3 regions of the Fusobacterium necrogenes genome follow, and region 3 is predicted to be linked to each of the others. Evidence: riboswitches for the same ligand, from Rfam matches in the RefSeq annotation. Region 3 holds a riboswitch; each other region holds the start of a gene.
The links. Region 3 has a riboswitch for lysine ahead of DYA59_RS07690 (transporter substrate-binding domain-containing protein). Riboswitches for the same ligand answer to the same signal wherever they lie in the genome.

Region 1 (4,681 bases), 1.2 Mb from region 3:
ATATTGCTCTATAATGTTCATAAATTCCATTTTCATTTCCTTTATTATAATAAGGAGTTACTATTAGCAAACCATCTACTCCTAATTCACACGCAAGTCTACTCATTTCAACAGCATGTTTCGTATTATTTGAACCTGTTCCAGCTATTACCGGCACCCTTCTATTAACCTTTCTTAATGTATATTCTATTAATTTTTCTTTTTCCTCATCTGTAAGTGTCGCACTCTCTCCTGTTGTTCCATTTATTATTATAGCATCAGTTGAATTTTGAATATGATATTCTAATAATTCTCCTAATTTTTCAAAATTTACTGTATTCTCTTTTGTAAATGGAGTAATAATAGCTACTCCAGAACCTCTAAATATGCTCATTTTATCCCCCCTTTAAAATCTATCTTTGAATAATTCAGCTATCTGTATAGCATTAGTAGCAGCTCCTTTTCTTATATTATCAGCTACAGTCCATAAATTAACTCCATATTTTACGCTTTCATCTCTTCTTATTCTTCCTACAAACACTTCATCTTTTCCTGTTGCATTTACTGGTAATGGGTATACATTTTTTTCAACCTCATCTAAAAGAATTATACCATCAAGTGAAGCCAACTCCTTTTTTAATTCATCTATATCAAAATCTTTTTCAAGTTCTACATTTATTGAAACAGAATGAGAATTTATAACTGGAACTCTTACACAAGTAGCTGTAACTGGAAGTTCAGGAAGATCTAATATCTTTCTTGTTTCATCTATCATTTTTTTCTCTTCTTTTGTATACCCATTATCTAAAAACACATCTATGTGAGGAAGACAATTATTAACTATTTGATGGGGATAAGTTTTTGGTGGATTTCCTTTCAATCCTTCCTCTAAATCTACTATTCCTTTATGTCCTGTTCCAGATACAGCTTGATATGTACTATATACAACTCTTTTTATTCCATATTTATTAGCTAATATCTTAAGAGGTGCCATACATTGAATTGTGGAACAATTTGGATTAGCTATTATTCCCTTATGTTTAAATGCCTCTTGTGGATTAACTTCTGGTACAATTAGGGGAACTTCTTTATTCATCCTCCATGCTGATGAATTATCTATTACCAATATTCCTTCCTGAGCTGCTAATGGAGCATATTTTAAACTTATTTCTCCTCCTGCAGAAAATAATGCTATATCGATATCCCTACCTTTAAAACTATCCTCTCTTAATTCCTCTACTAAACACTCCTTTCCTTTAAAATCAATTTTTTTTCCAGCACTCCTACTACTTGCAAATAAAAATAACTCAGTTATTCCTAAATCTCTCTCATTTAATACTTTTAAAAATGTACTTCCTACTAACCCTGTTGCTCCAACTACTGCTACTCTCATTTTTCCCTCCTACAATGAAAATTCTTGTGCTACTGCCTCTACAGCTTTTTGAATATTTTCTCTATCTATACTACAAGATATACTTATCTCCGATGTTGTTATTTGATAAAAATTAATTCCATTTTTACTCAAAACTGAGAAAAATTTCCCAGCTATGCCAGAGTTATTTATCATTCCAACTCCAACAATAGATAACATTCCTAAATGTTCGCATAAATTGATATCACATTCTGGGAAATCAGCTCTTATTTTATCAATAATTTGGTTTAGAAGATATTTTTCACTTAATTGACTACTAAATGATAATTCTGCTCTCATATATTTATTCAAATTTTGTGTAATCATATTTATATTTAAGCCACATCCATCTATTATCGAAAATATTTTAGCTATATTCTCAGATGAAAATGGTATATTTGAGATAGTTGTAACTACTATCTCCTTTGTTATACTTATTCCTGTTACTAGTTTTTCTTCCAAAGCTACATTTTTTTCCATTATATATGTTCCTCCTATTTCACTCAAACTTCTGCCAACAAAAATTGGTATCCCAAATTTTTTTCCTAGTTCAACTGCTCTTGTCTCCATTACTCCAGCTCCTAGATTAGCCATTTCCATCATCTCTTCATAAGATATTCTATCTAAAAATTTTGCTTTTGGATAAAGTCTTGGATCAACACTATATATTCCATCTACATCTGTATATATTCTACATTCACAATTAAGAGCTGCAGCTAATGCTACTGCACTTGTATCTGAACCTCCTCTTCCTAATGTAGTAATATCTCCATTTTCATTTATTCCCTGAAATCCTGCTACTATAACTACATTTCCATTTTTTAAATATCCTTCAATACTGTCAGATGAAATACTTTCTATTTTATTTTTAGTATGTACACCAGAAGTCCTTATTCCTGCTTGAAAACCTGTAAGAGATATAGCTTTTTGCCCCTTAGAATTAAGTGCTATCGAAAGTAATGCTATACTCTGTTGTTCTCCTGTTGCCATTAAAGAATCTAGTTCTCTTTGACTTGGATTTTCTGTAATCTCTTTAGCTAAACTAATTAATCTATCAGTTGTTTTGCCCATAGCTGAAACAACAACAACAACATCTTCATATTTTTCCTTCAATCCAATAATATACTCAGCTATTTTTTGAATTTTTTCAATTGTAGCCACACTTGAACCACCATATTTGAGAACTACTCTCATTTTTCCCTCCCTTATAATTACTAGAATTTTTTGGTAAAAAAAAACAGCAGAGGTTCTCTGCTGGTACAATTCTAAAATAAATACATCAAAATGTAAAAATTTTTCTTACCTCACAGAAAGCACAACATTGAAAACTCAATGACAGTTATATGGATATTCTCCATATCCCCAGTAAAAATCTCTTTCCAAAAGATTTAAACTTCGGCAATTTTACCTTTCAAATCCATTCATAGCTTGGATAGCTCCTGAATTTTACTCTTATCAATTGCACCTCAATCTGTTTTATTAACTTGAAATTATTCTACTTCAAATTTTAAAAAAAGAAAAATATAAAATTTAAATAATTTTTGCAATAAAAATATATTAATTATCTGAAAGAAAATATAATTCTTTTAGAATTTTATTGTATCTTCTCCAATACATGAGAAAGTCCATCGAAAAATATTCTAAAACCAATGGACATTATAAATATCTGCATTACTTTTGAAAGTATATACAGTACTAATTTTCCAAAGATCCTTTCTAAATAGTTTCCTATCATAAGTACTAAATATATCAAAATAAAAGCTATAAATATAGAAAAACTATTTTTCAACAATCCATGTTCTGAACGTCCTATTAAAGCTGTTGTCAAACTTCCAGGTCCCACCATCATTGGAAAAGCCATTGGAATAACAGCTTGTTTTATTTGCTCTTCTGGTGAAAGCTTATTTTCAGATTTCCTCTTTTTTGAAGAAAAAATTAAGTTTTTTATTGCCATTAATACTAAAATTAAACCACCAGCCATTTTCAATTCATTCATATTTATTTTATAAAAATTTATCATTAGAAATTCACCAAACAAACTAAAAATCCAGGTTATAAAAAAACCCGTAATAGCTATCGTCTTAAAAAGTTTATTTCTTATTTCTTTTTCCATTCCTTCTGTCATTCCAATAAAAAGTGGAACATTTCCAAATGGGTTCAAAACAGCAATCAGTGTTAAAGCATTTATAAATACTGTACTTAAATTCATTTTCTCTCCCCTAATATAAATATTATAATCTTCAAGATACTCTTTTATTATAGTCCTTTTAATTTATCTTGTCAATTTTTCTAAAGATATTTTTGAGCCCAATAATTTTATTTCTATATACTTATTATTTTTCATCGCAATAACCATTTATATTAATTGCTGTTTCCCCTCTAAATAAAGTTTTTACTATTTCATTTTTGATAAAAATGATGTATAATATGAATCGAAAAATGAGTATTTATAAGTTTGAGGTGGAAATATAAGTGTTAGATAAAATAATTATAAAAGGTGCTAGAGAACATAACTTAAAAAATATAGACATAGAGATTTCCAAAAATAAATTTATAGTAATAACTGGAGTAAGTGGAAGTGGAAAATCTTCTCTTGCTTTTGATACAATATATTCAGAGGGACAAAGAAGATATGTAGAAAGTCTATCTGCCTATGCCAGACAATTTATTGGACAAATGACAAAACCAGATGTAGATAGTATAGAGGGATTAGCTCCAGCTATATCTATTGAGCAAAAAACAACTAACAGAAATCCTCGTTCTACTGTTGGAACTATTACAGAGGTATATGACTATATGAGACTTCTGTTTGCTCATATTGGTATTGCTCACTGCCCTATATGTAATAGACCTGTAGAAAAACAGAGTATAGAAGAGATAGTAGAGGGAGCTTTAGAAAGATTTCAAGAGGGAGATAAGATGATAATTCTTTCTCCTGTAGTTAAAGATAAAAAAGGTACTCATAAAAATCTTTTTCTTAATCTTTTAAAAAAAGGTTTTGTAAGAACTAGGGTAAATGGAGAGATTTTATATTTAGAAGATGAAATTATCTTAGATAAAAATAAAAAGCATAATATTGAAGTAGTTATTGATAGATTGATTCTAAAAAAAGAGGATAAAGAGTTTCAAAGTAGACTTACTCAAGGAGTAGAAAGTGCATCAGAGCTATCTAACGGAAAAATAATACTAAATATAAATGGAGAGGATTTTAGCTATAGTGAAAACTACGCTTGTCCTGAGCATGATGAAGTAAGTATTCCAGATTTAAGCCCTAGACTTTTCTCTTTCAAC
Region 2 (4,681 bases), 360 kb from region 3:
TACAGATACTGCCTATGACTATAGAGGATTTGATGAAAATCATATTCACAGAGAAACAAGAAAAAGTTATGATGAGAGAGGGTTTGACTATCAAGGAAAAAATGTCTATACCAATAGTCCATATGATAAATTAGGATTTGATGCAGAGGGAAAACATAGAGAAACAGGTACAGAGTATGATAAGGCAGGTTGGACATACTATGGATTAAATAAATATACTCAAAGTTACTATGACAAAGATGGGTATAGTATAGATGGAATAAGAGAAGATGGTTTTAATAAATCTGGTTGGAACATATATACAAAAAGTAAATATGATGGTAGAGGGTTTAATAAAAATCGTATCCACAGGGAAACAGGAAAAAGTTATGATGAGAGAGGGTTTGACTATCAAGGAAAAAATGTCTATACCAATAGTCCATATGATAAATTGGGATTTGATGCAGAGGGAAAACATAGAGAAACAGGTACAGAGTATGATAAGACAGGTTGGACATACTATGGATTAAACAAATATACTCAAGACTACTATGACAGAGAGGGATATAATAGAGAAGGAGTGAATATAAATGGTTATAGAAGGGGAGAGAAGGAGGCAATAGAAGAAAAGGAAGAGATTAGTGATGGATATAATAGAGATTGGTTAGATGATGAGGGATTTAATAGAGATGGAATATATATAGGGGGATATTAATATGAAAATAAAATATATGACAGCAGGTATTTTAATCTCTACATCTCTTTTTGCAAAGGAGCTAGACTTATACTCCAAAGATTTTGTAAAGTATAAAGGGGTAGATATTTTAAATTTTTATATTCCAGTAGAGGAGAAAAATAAATTTAGAACATATATTGATTATGAAAAAACAGATGATTTAGATACAATTACTTGGAATATAGGCGAGGGATATATAGAATTAGATAAAAGATGGGAGCTAGAATATGATGTAGAGAGAAAATTTTATAGAGGAGATGCTAATTATAGAGGTTGGAATAGCACTTTTACCTTTGTGAGAGATGAGATAAATACCAATTTTTTTGGAAAAAGTTGGGATACTAGCTTTGTATTTGGATTGGAGCAGGAAACCCTAGAGGATATACCTTTTAATTTTGAGAGGTATAAGCTTTATGGTGGATATAGGTTTAGAACCCCACTTGATATAGGTATGGGAGGAACATATTTTGGATTTGATATCTTGGGGAAAAAAGTTTTTAGTACAATAGAAGATGGAGTTTCTGGAGAGATAAATTTAGTTAGTTCTACAAATTTAGGTTATGGATTTCAATTTTTTAATACGATTTATAATGAGTATATGTCTTATGATAATAATGAAGGATATAGAGTAGGTTTAGAATCTTATTTGAGATGGACTTATGAGTTGGGTATGGATTTTGCTTTTGCTGTTGAATTTGGAATAGATAGTGATAAATATTTTGGTTCAACTAATTTAGATTATAGTAATGAGCTATATTTCCTACCATATATATTATATTCTCATAACTTCACACAGAGGTTTAGAGTATTTGCAGAATTAGGTTTACCAGGATATAAGATAAAAGAAAATAAAGCAAAATCATATGATTCTAACGATAGTGGTATTTACTACTATGGAAAAATAGGTGTTGAATATATTTTCTAATGGAGGAGATATGAAAGAGCTAATAATACTTTTTCTATTTTTTTCCTCTCTCCTTTTTGGAGAGAGTTTTTCTTTAATTAAGATGCGAGAGTTAGTTGAAGAGATAGCTAGAAAAGATGAAGAAAAAATCATAATATTACAAAATGGAAGTAATATTTATTATAATGATGGGATTTTAGATAAAAAATTTTTAGAGTATGTAGATGGTGCTGGACAGGAGTCTTTTTTATATGGAAGTGATGAAGAGGTAGGGAGAGCTACCTCTCTACAAGATAGGGAGTATCTATTAAAGAGATTAATACCTCTTGAAAGAGAAGGAAAGAAAATATTAACAATAAACTATTCAAATAATAAAAAAGATGACAACACAATAAAAAAAATTAATAAAAAATATAACTTTATAGGAGAGAGAATAAAAACCTTTTCAGCTAATTACTTTAATACTCCATTGAATCCATTCAGTAAAAAAAATATTCAGAGTATAAATGAGGTAGAGAATTTTTTATATATTCTTAATCCAAATAAATTTAAAAATAAAAAAGAATACTATAATGCCTTAAAAAATACAAATTATGATTTAATTATAATAGAGCCTTCTTTTAATGGAGAGTTTTTCAGTAAGAGTGAAATAGAGAGATTAAAATATAAAAAAAGTGGAGAGAAGAGATTATTAATCGCTTATTTTAGTATAGGAGAAGCTGAAAACTATAGAGAATATTGGGAGAAAAAATGGGATGAAAAACTTCCAAATTGGATAGTAAAAGAGAATGAAAATTGGGAAGGAAACTATATAGTAAAATATTGGAGTGCTGAGTGGAAAGAGATTATTAAGAAGTATCAAGATAAATTAGATGAGATAGGAGTAGATGGGTATTATTTAGATACGATAGATAGTTTTGAATTTTTTGAATAACTTTTAAATAAAGAATAGGCTACATATTTCAGAATAGGATCATTAATAGATTTTTAAAAATTTTGTAAATAAAATAAATATAAAAATTTGAATGCTGTATGACTAATGGAAGCAAAAAACGATAAAGAAGTCCCTTCGGCCTCAGGACTTCTTTATACGTAGAAATTAAAATGTAATTTAAGGAAATGTCTTATGACAATATTATTATATCATATTATTTGATATTGTCAATAAATATTTTGTTTAACTAAATAATTTTTGATTGGAATTAAACATATCTAAAAGATATAAAAAATATATTGTACAAGAAATATAAACTAGAGTATACTGATAAGAGACAGGATAGAGGAGCAAAGGACAAGAGTAGAAGTATCTAGCTTGGCAGGCGTTATGATATTTTGAAAGGGGAATTTGCCGAAATAAAGGAGAGGGCTGAACTCTTTTGTTGGCAGTGTGGAGAATATCTACAATGTTGTCATTGAAAATTTTCAATGGAGAGCTATCTGTGAGAAATGTAGAGGGATTGATTTATCTTTTTTGTAATTTATCACAGTTGAGTCAGCTGTGATTTTTTTATTTTGCTAAAATTTTTAGGAGGTATAAAATATGATTAATGCAATTTGGTGTGGACTTATAGTGATAGGAGTATTGGTGGGGATATTTACTGGAAATGTACAAGCAGTTACAGATTCAGCTATTGAATCAGCAGGAACAGCTGTAACTTTATCTTTAGAGATGATAGGGGTAATGGCTCTGTGGCTTGGACTTATGAAGATAGCTGAAGAGGCAGGAATGGTAAAAGCAATGGGAAATTTAATGAAACCACTTTTGGTAAAACTATTTCCTGAGATACCAGCTGACCACCCAGCTATGGGAAGTATAGTAGCTAATATGGCGGCTAATTTTTTTGGATTAGGAAATGCGGCTACTCCAATTGGAATAAAAGCTATGCAGGAGTTACAACTTTTAAATGATAATAAAGATGAGGCATCAAACTCTATGGTAATGTTTTTAGCTATTAATACTTCATCTGTAACTTTAATTTCATCTAGTACGATAGCATATAGAGTGGCAGCTGGTTCAGCTAACGCCACTGAGATAATAGCTCCAACAATAGTAGCGACAATTATGTCAACAACTGTAGCTATAATCTCTTGTAAGTTTTTAGAAAAGTTACCTAAATATAAAAGAGAAAAGATAGAGATAGAAAAATAAAAGTAAGAAAAAGTTAGTTATTGAAATAATAAAAAATTTTTAGTAAAATTTAGGAGGAAGAAATATGTTCGTAAGAATAATGGAAAATATATCACTTTATGCCATACCTTTAATTATATTAGTAATAGTAGGATACGCTTATTTTGTAAAGAAAATAAAAGTTTATGAAGTATTTTGTGAAGGAGCAAAAGAGGGGTTTAATACAGCTATTAGAATCATTCCTTTTTTAGTAGCTATGTTAGTGGCAATAGGTATTTTTAGAGCTTCTGGTTGTATAGATATTATGATGAAAATATTAGACCCAGTTTTCTCATTGATAGGAATGCCAGGAGAGGTATTACCTATGGCTATATTAAGACCTCTATCTGGAGGAGGGGCTACTGGGGTAATGAATGATTTAATGCTTACATATGGACCAGACTCTTTAATAGGAAGAATAGCTTCTACTATGATGGGTTCAACAGAGACAACTTTCTATGTTCTTGCAGTATATTTTGGAGCAGTGAGCATAAGAAAAACAAGACATGCAGTAGCGGCTGGGCTATTAGCTGACTTAGCTGGACTTTTAACAGCTGTATGGATTTGTAGAATTATGTTTGCTTAAAAACTATAATTTGGAGAAGAGAATGAAAAAATTAAGAACACTTGTATTAGCTTTAATATTTTTATCAAGTTGTACTAATAATGAGATAAAAGATATCCCAGTGAAAATTGAAAATAAAATAGAAGAAGAAGTAAGAGCTGAAAAGATAGAAACACCAAGTGAAATTTTAAAAAGCTTGGAGCAAGAGATTGGTGTAAAAGAAAATATTGATGAAAATAGAGAAGAGATAGATGAAACAGCTTCAGAAAAGATTGAAAATACAGTTGAGGGAGATGTAGTTAAGGAAAAAATAGAGGAGAAACAACCAGC
Region 3 (4,681 bases):
TTAAAGGACGAATCTATAAAAGGATTGTATATGAATAGATATGCACATGATATTTTAGAAAAGCTTCCAAGAGAGTTGTTATTCAACAAAAAAATTGTAACAAATGGGATTGGAAAAATGATAAAAAAATTATTAAAAGAGAAAGTAATTTCGTTGACAGTTATGGAAGAAATAGCATCAGAAGGGTATATGGCTGGGAAAAGAATGTTTGAAATGTTATATAAAGATAAAAGTTTAGAAAATAATTGGGATGTATCAAAATCTCATGTAATATTTTATGAGAATTTAGAAGATTATAAAAAATAATTATGGAGGAGTAATGAAGGTAATAGGAATTGATGTTGGTGGAACAGCTGTAAAATATGGGCTATTAGAAGAAAATGGAAAGCTTTTAGAAAGTGGAGAGTTTCCAACAGAAGCAGGAAAAGGAATAGAAAATCTTTTTGAAAATATGTGTAAAGTTATAGATAAATATATGTCTAAAGATATTTTAGGAATAGCTGTTTCAGGAACTGGACAAATAGATGGGAGTATTGGAAAGATAATAGGAGGAAATCCTATAATTCCTGGATGGATAGGAACAAAATTAGTAGAAAGACTAGAAAAAAAATATTCTTTACCAGCTGTTTTAGAAAATGATGTTAATTGTGCAGCACTTGGTGAGAAATGGTTAGGTGCCGGAAGAGAAACGAATAATTTTGTTTGCTTAACTATAGGAACAGGAATTGGGGGAGGAATTGTTCTTAATGATGAAATCTTTAGGGGAGATACTTGTGTTGCTGGAGAATTTGGACATATTCAAATAGAAAAGGATGGAGAACAATGTCTTTGTGGTAAAAAAGGATGCTATGAAAGATATGCTTCTGCTACTGCATTAGTTAAAATGGTAAGAGAAAAAACTGGAAAAAATTTAAATGGGAAAGAGATATTTGAACTTGAAAAATCTGGAGATAAAGAGATAAAAAAAATTTTAGATAAATGGATAGATTATTTTACAGATGGACTTAGTACAATTGTTTATATTTTTAATCCTTCATTAATAGTTATTGGTGGTGGGATAACAAAGCAAGGAAATTATTTATTAGATAGAATATTAAATAGTTTAAGTACAAAAGTTGGAGAAAATTATAGAAAGAATTTAAAAATAAAATTTGCTGAATTAGGAAATAATGCAGGAATGTTAGGGGCAGAATATTTACTTTTAAAAAAAATTGGTAAAATAAAATAGGTGTTGACAAAATTTATAAAAGAGTGTATTTTTATTATATGTTCACGAGAACAAGAATAATTAGGAGGTTTAAATTATGATATATGGAGAAATAAAAGATTTAGGATTATACAAAGGAATATTAAAAAATTTAGATAAAGCAATAGCTTTCATATTATCTGGAGAATATAAAAATGGAGTAGTTGGAAAAAATGTTATAGATGGAGATAGTGTTTATTTTAATCAACCAGATTTTCCAATGACTAAAGAAATAAAAGATGGATTTATAGAAAATCATAAAAAGTATATAGATATTCATATTGTTATTGAAGGAGAGGAAAAAATAGGATATATTTCTAATACTGATATAAAATTAACAAAAGAATATGATGAAGTAGGAGATTATGAATTATATGAAGGAGAGTTAGAAAACTTATTTTATTTAAATCCTAAAAAATTTATAATTCTTTTTCCTGGGGAGCCTCATATGGCCTTGATAAAAGGTGGAGAAAAAACTACTAAAGTAAAAAAGGTAATATTTAAAGTTTTAGTTGATTAATTATTATTTATATAATTTTTAAGGAGAGAAAATAATGGATAAATTAAATAAGATAAAAGGGAAACTTATAGTTTCATGTCAAGCTCTTCCAGAAGAACCGTTACATAGTTCATTTATAATGGGAAGAATGGCTTATGCTGCATATATAGGGGGAGCTTCTGGGATAAGAGCAAATACTATTGCAGATATACAGGAGATAAAGAAAAATGTAAATTTACCAATTATAGGAATAATAAAACAACAGTATGGTGATAATCAAGTTTATATAACTCCAACGATGAAAGAAATAGATGCTTTAGTATTTGAGGGGGTTGATATTATAGCAATTGACGGAACAAAAAGAGAAAGACCAGATGGAAGAAAATTAGAAGATTTAATAAAAGAGGCTAGACTTAAATATCCAAATCAAATATTTATGGCCGATATATCATGTGTTGAAGAAGCAATAATGGCTGAAAAGATAGGGTTTGATATAGTAGGAACAACTTTGGTAGGATATACTGAGTACACAAAAGGAAATGATCCTATAGTTGAATTAGAAAAGGTTATAAAATCTGTATCTATTCCTGTAATAGGAGAAGGCAATTTAGATACTCCTACTAAAGCAAAAAAAGCTTTAGATTTAGGAGCTTTTGCTGTAGTTGTTGGTGGTGCTATTACTAGACCACAACAGATAACCAAAAAATTTGTAATTGAGATGGAAAAGTAAGTTTAAGAACTAAATAACTTGAAATTAAAAAATGATTGACAAAGATGAAAAAATGTATTATTATTAAAACACAATTAATAATTGCCTCACATTTGTGAGGTAGAGGCGCAAAATGCTAACAGTCCGTGGTGGAGCTAGAGAAAGCGTTGAAACTACTGAGAAGGAGCTTTTGCCGAAGCTTGTAATATACTCAGTATTACTTGCTGGGCCTATGGTTAAGAGCCATAGGACTGTCTTGATAAATTTCCCCAGTTTATCAAGTTGTGCTATCTCAAGTGGGAGTAGGGGAAATATTGTATAATATAATTATTATACATCTATTGTCACTTTGTTTATAAGATAGCACCAATTTATTTTTAATTGGTGCTTTTTTACATGAAATGGAAGGTTTTTTTGAGTGAATAATTAAGAGTACATAAAAAGATATGTAAGAAGGAGTGAAACGAAAGATGAAAAGAGGTTTAGTAAAATTAGTATTGGCAACAATAGCAGCAATTACACTAGTAGGATGTGGAGGGACAAAAAATGAAGGAGAATCAGGAACATTTAAAATAGGCTTAGAGGCTGGGTATGCACCATATAACTGGACACAGTTAACAGATGTGAATGGTGGAGTTAAAATTTCTGGATCTTCGGAATATGCTGGAGGTTATGATGTTGAAATTGCTAAAAGAATAGCTGATGGCTTAGGAAAAGAATTAGTTGTAGTGAAAACAGAATGGGATGGATTAGTACCAGCATTAGTTTCAGGTAAAATAGATGCAATAATTGCTGGAATGTCTCCAACAGCTGAAAGACAGGAAACAATAGATTTTACAGATATTTATTATCAATCTAATTTAGTTATGTTGGTAAAAAATGGAGGAAAATATATAAATGCTAAAACTTTAGCAGATTTTTCAGGAGCGAAAATAACTGGGCAATTAAATACTTTTCACTATACAGTAATAGATCAAATACCAAATGTAAGTAAACAACCCGCAATGGATAATTTCCCAGCGATGAGAGTGGCATTAGAAAGTGGCGTAATAGACGGTTATGTTACAGAAAGACCCGAAGCTATAAGTGCACAGTCAGCAAATAATAACTTTAAAATGGTTGAGTTTACAGATGGATTTATTACTTCGCCAGAAGATACAGCAATAGCAGTAGGAGTAGCTAAAGGAAGTCCATTGAAAGATAAAATTAATGAAATTTTAAGAGCGATATCCCAAGAGGAGAGATTAGAGATAATGGATAAGGCTATTAAAAATCAGCCTGCTGCGCAATAAATAAGAGGAGAATTGAAATGGATTTTGAATGGATAGTTAGAATATTAGAAAATAACTGGCAAATGTTTTTAAGGGGAGCAGGAGTAACCTTATGGATATCGGTTATAGGAACAATTTTAGGAACAATTGTCGGCCTTGTAGTTGGAGTAATAAAAACTATACCGATTCCAGAAAAGGGAATAAAAAAAGGAGTATTAAAAATAATTAATTGTTTACTTTCTGCGTATATAGAGTTTTTTCGTGGAACCCCTATGATAGTCCAAGCAATGGTTATTTATTATGGATCAGCCCTTGCTTTTGAGGTAAATATAGATAGAATGGTGGCTGCATTATTCATAGTTTCTATAAATACAGGAGCATATATGTCTGAAATTGTAAGAGGAGGAATCATCTCTGTTGATAAAGGGCAGTTTGAAGCAGCTCAAGCAATTGGAATGAATCATTTTCAAACTATGACAAATGTTGTTTTACCACAAGTTGTGAGAAATATTTTGCCAGCGACAGGAAATGAGTTTGTAATTAATATTAAAGATACTTCTGTTTTAAATGTTATATCTGTATCTGAACTTTTTTTTCAAACAAAAACTGTAGCAGGAAATAACTTTAGATATTTTGAAACATTCTTTATAACTTGTATATTATATTTTGTAATGACATTTACAATTACAAGAATTTTGAGATATATAGAAGTAAAGTTAGATGGACCAGATAATTATGCAATAATGGCTGGAAATCAGATGCAAGTTGAAAGACCAGAAGAGAAACTAAAAAGGGAAACAAACTAGAGGGAGGAAAAAATGAGTGAAAATATAATAGAGATAAAACATTTGAGTAAATCCTTTGGTGAGCATAAGGTTCTTAAAGATATAGATTTTTCAGTAAAAAAAGGAGAAGTTGTTTGTATCATTGGTTCATCAGGGTCAGGAAAATCAACT

Region 1: linked by a shared signal. The riboswitch ahead of DYA59_RS02375 (aspartate kinase) and the one ahead of DYA59_RS07690 (transporter substrate-binding domain-containing protein) in region 3 are both predicted to bind lysine.
Region 2: linked by a shared signal. The riboswitch ahead of DYA59_RS06155 (nucleoside recognition domain-containing protein) and the one ahead of DYA59_RS07690 (transporter substrate-binding domain-containing protein) in region 3 are both predicted to bind lysine.

The regions. Positions count from the first base shown of each region.
Region 1 covers NZ_UGGU01000003.1:414,316-418,996, reverse strand. Annotated here, with positions in the region: gene dapA (4-hydroxy-tetrahydrodipicolinate synthase) at 1-373, opposite strand, end outside; gene DYA59_RS02380 (aspartate-semialdehyde dehydrogenase) at 386-1,372, opposite strand; gene DYA59_RS02375 (aspartate kinase) at 1,382-2,584, opposite strand; lysine riboswitch at 2,694-2,868, opposite strand; gene DYA59_RS02370 (MarC family protein) at 2,985-3,599, opposite strand; gene uvrA (excinuclease ABC subunit UvrA) at 3,863-4,681, shown strand, end outside.
Region 2 covers NZ_UGGU01000003.1:1,274,295-1,278,975, reverse strand. Annotated here, with positions in the region: gene pelG (exopolysaccharide Pel transporter PelG) at 1-694, shown strand, start outside; gene DYA59_RS06165 (hypothetical protein) at 696-1,640, shown strand; gene DYA59_RS06160 (endo alpha-1,4 polygalactosaminidase) at 1,651-2,553, shown strand; lysine riboswitch at 2,889-3,063, shown strand; gene DYA59_RS06155 (nucleoside recognition domain-containing protein) at 3,160-3,768, shown strand; gene DYA59_RS06150 (spore maturation protein) at 3,833-4,372, shown strand; gene dacB (D-alanyl-D-alanine carboxypeptidase/D-alanyl-D-alanine endopeptidase) at 4,395-4,681, shown strand, end outside.
Region 3 covers NZ_UGGU01000003.1:1,631,539-1,636,219, reverse strand. Annotated here, with positions in the region: gene DYA59_RS07715 (substrate-binding domain-containing protein) at 1-306, shown strand, start outside; gene DYA59_RS07710 (ROK family protein) at 320-1,228, shown strand; gene DYA59_RS07705 (YhcH/YjgK/YiaL family protein) at 1,305-1,766, shown strand; gene DYA59_RS07700 (N-acetylmannosamine-6-phosphate 2-epimerase) at 1,801-2,475, shown strand; lysine riboswitch at 2,568-2,752, shown strand; gene DYA59_RS07690 (transporter substrate-binding domain-containing protein) at 2,925-3,746, shown strand; gene DYA59_RS07685 (amino acid ABC transporter permease) at 3,764-4,531, shown strand; gene DYA59_RS07680 (amino acid ABC transporter ATP-binding protein) at 4,544-4,681, shown strand, end outside.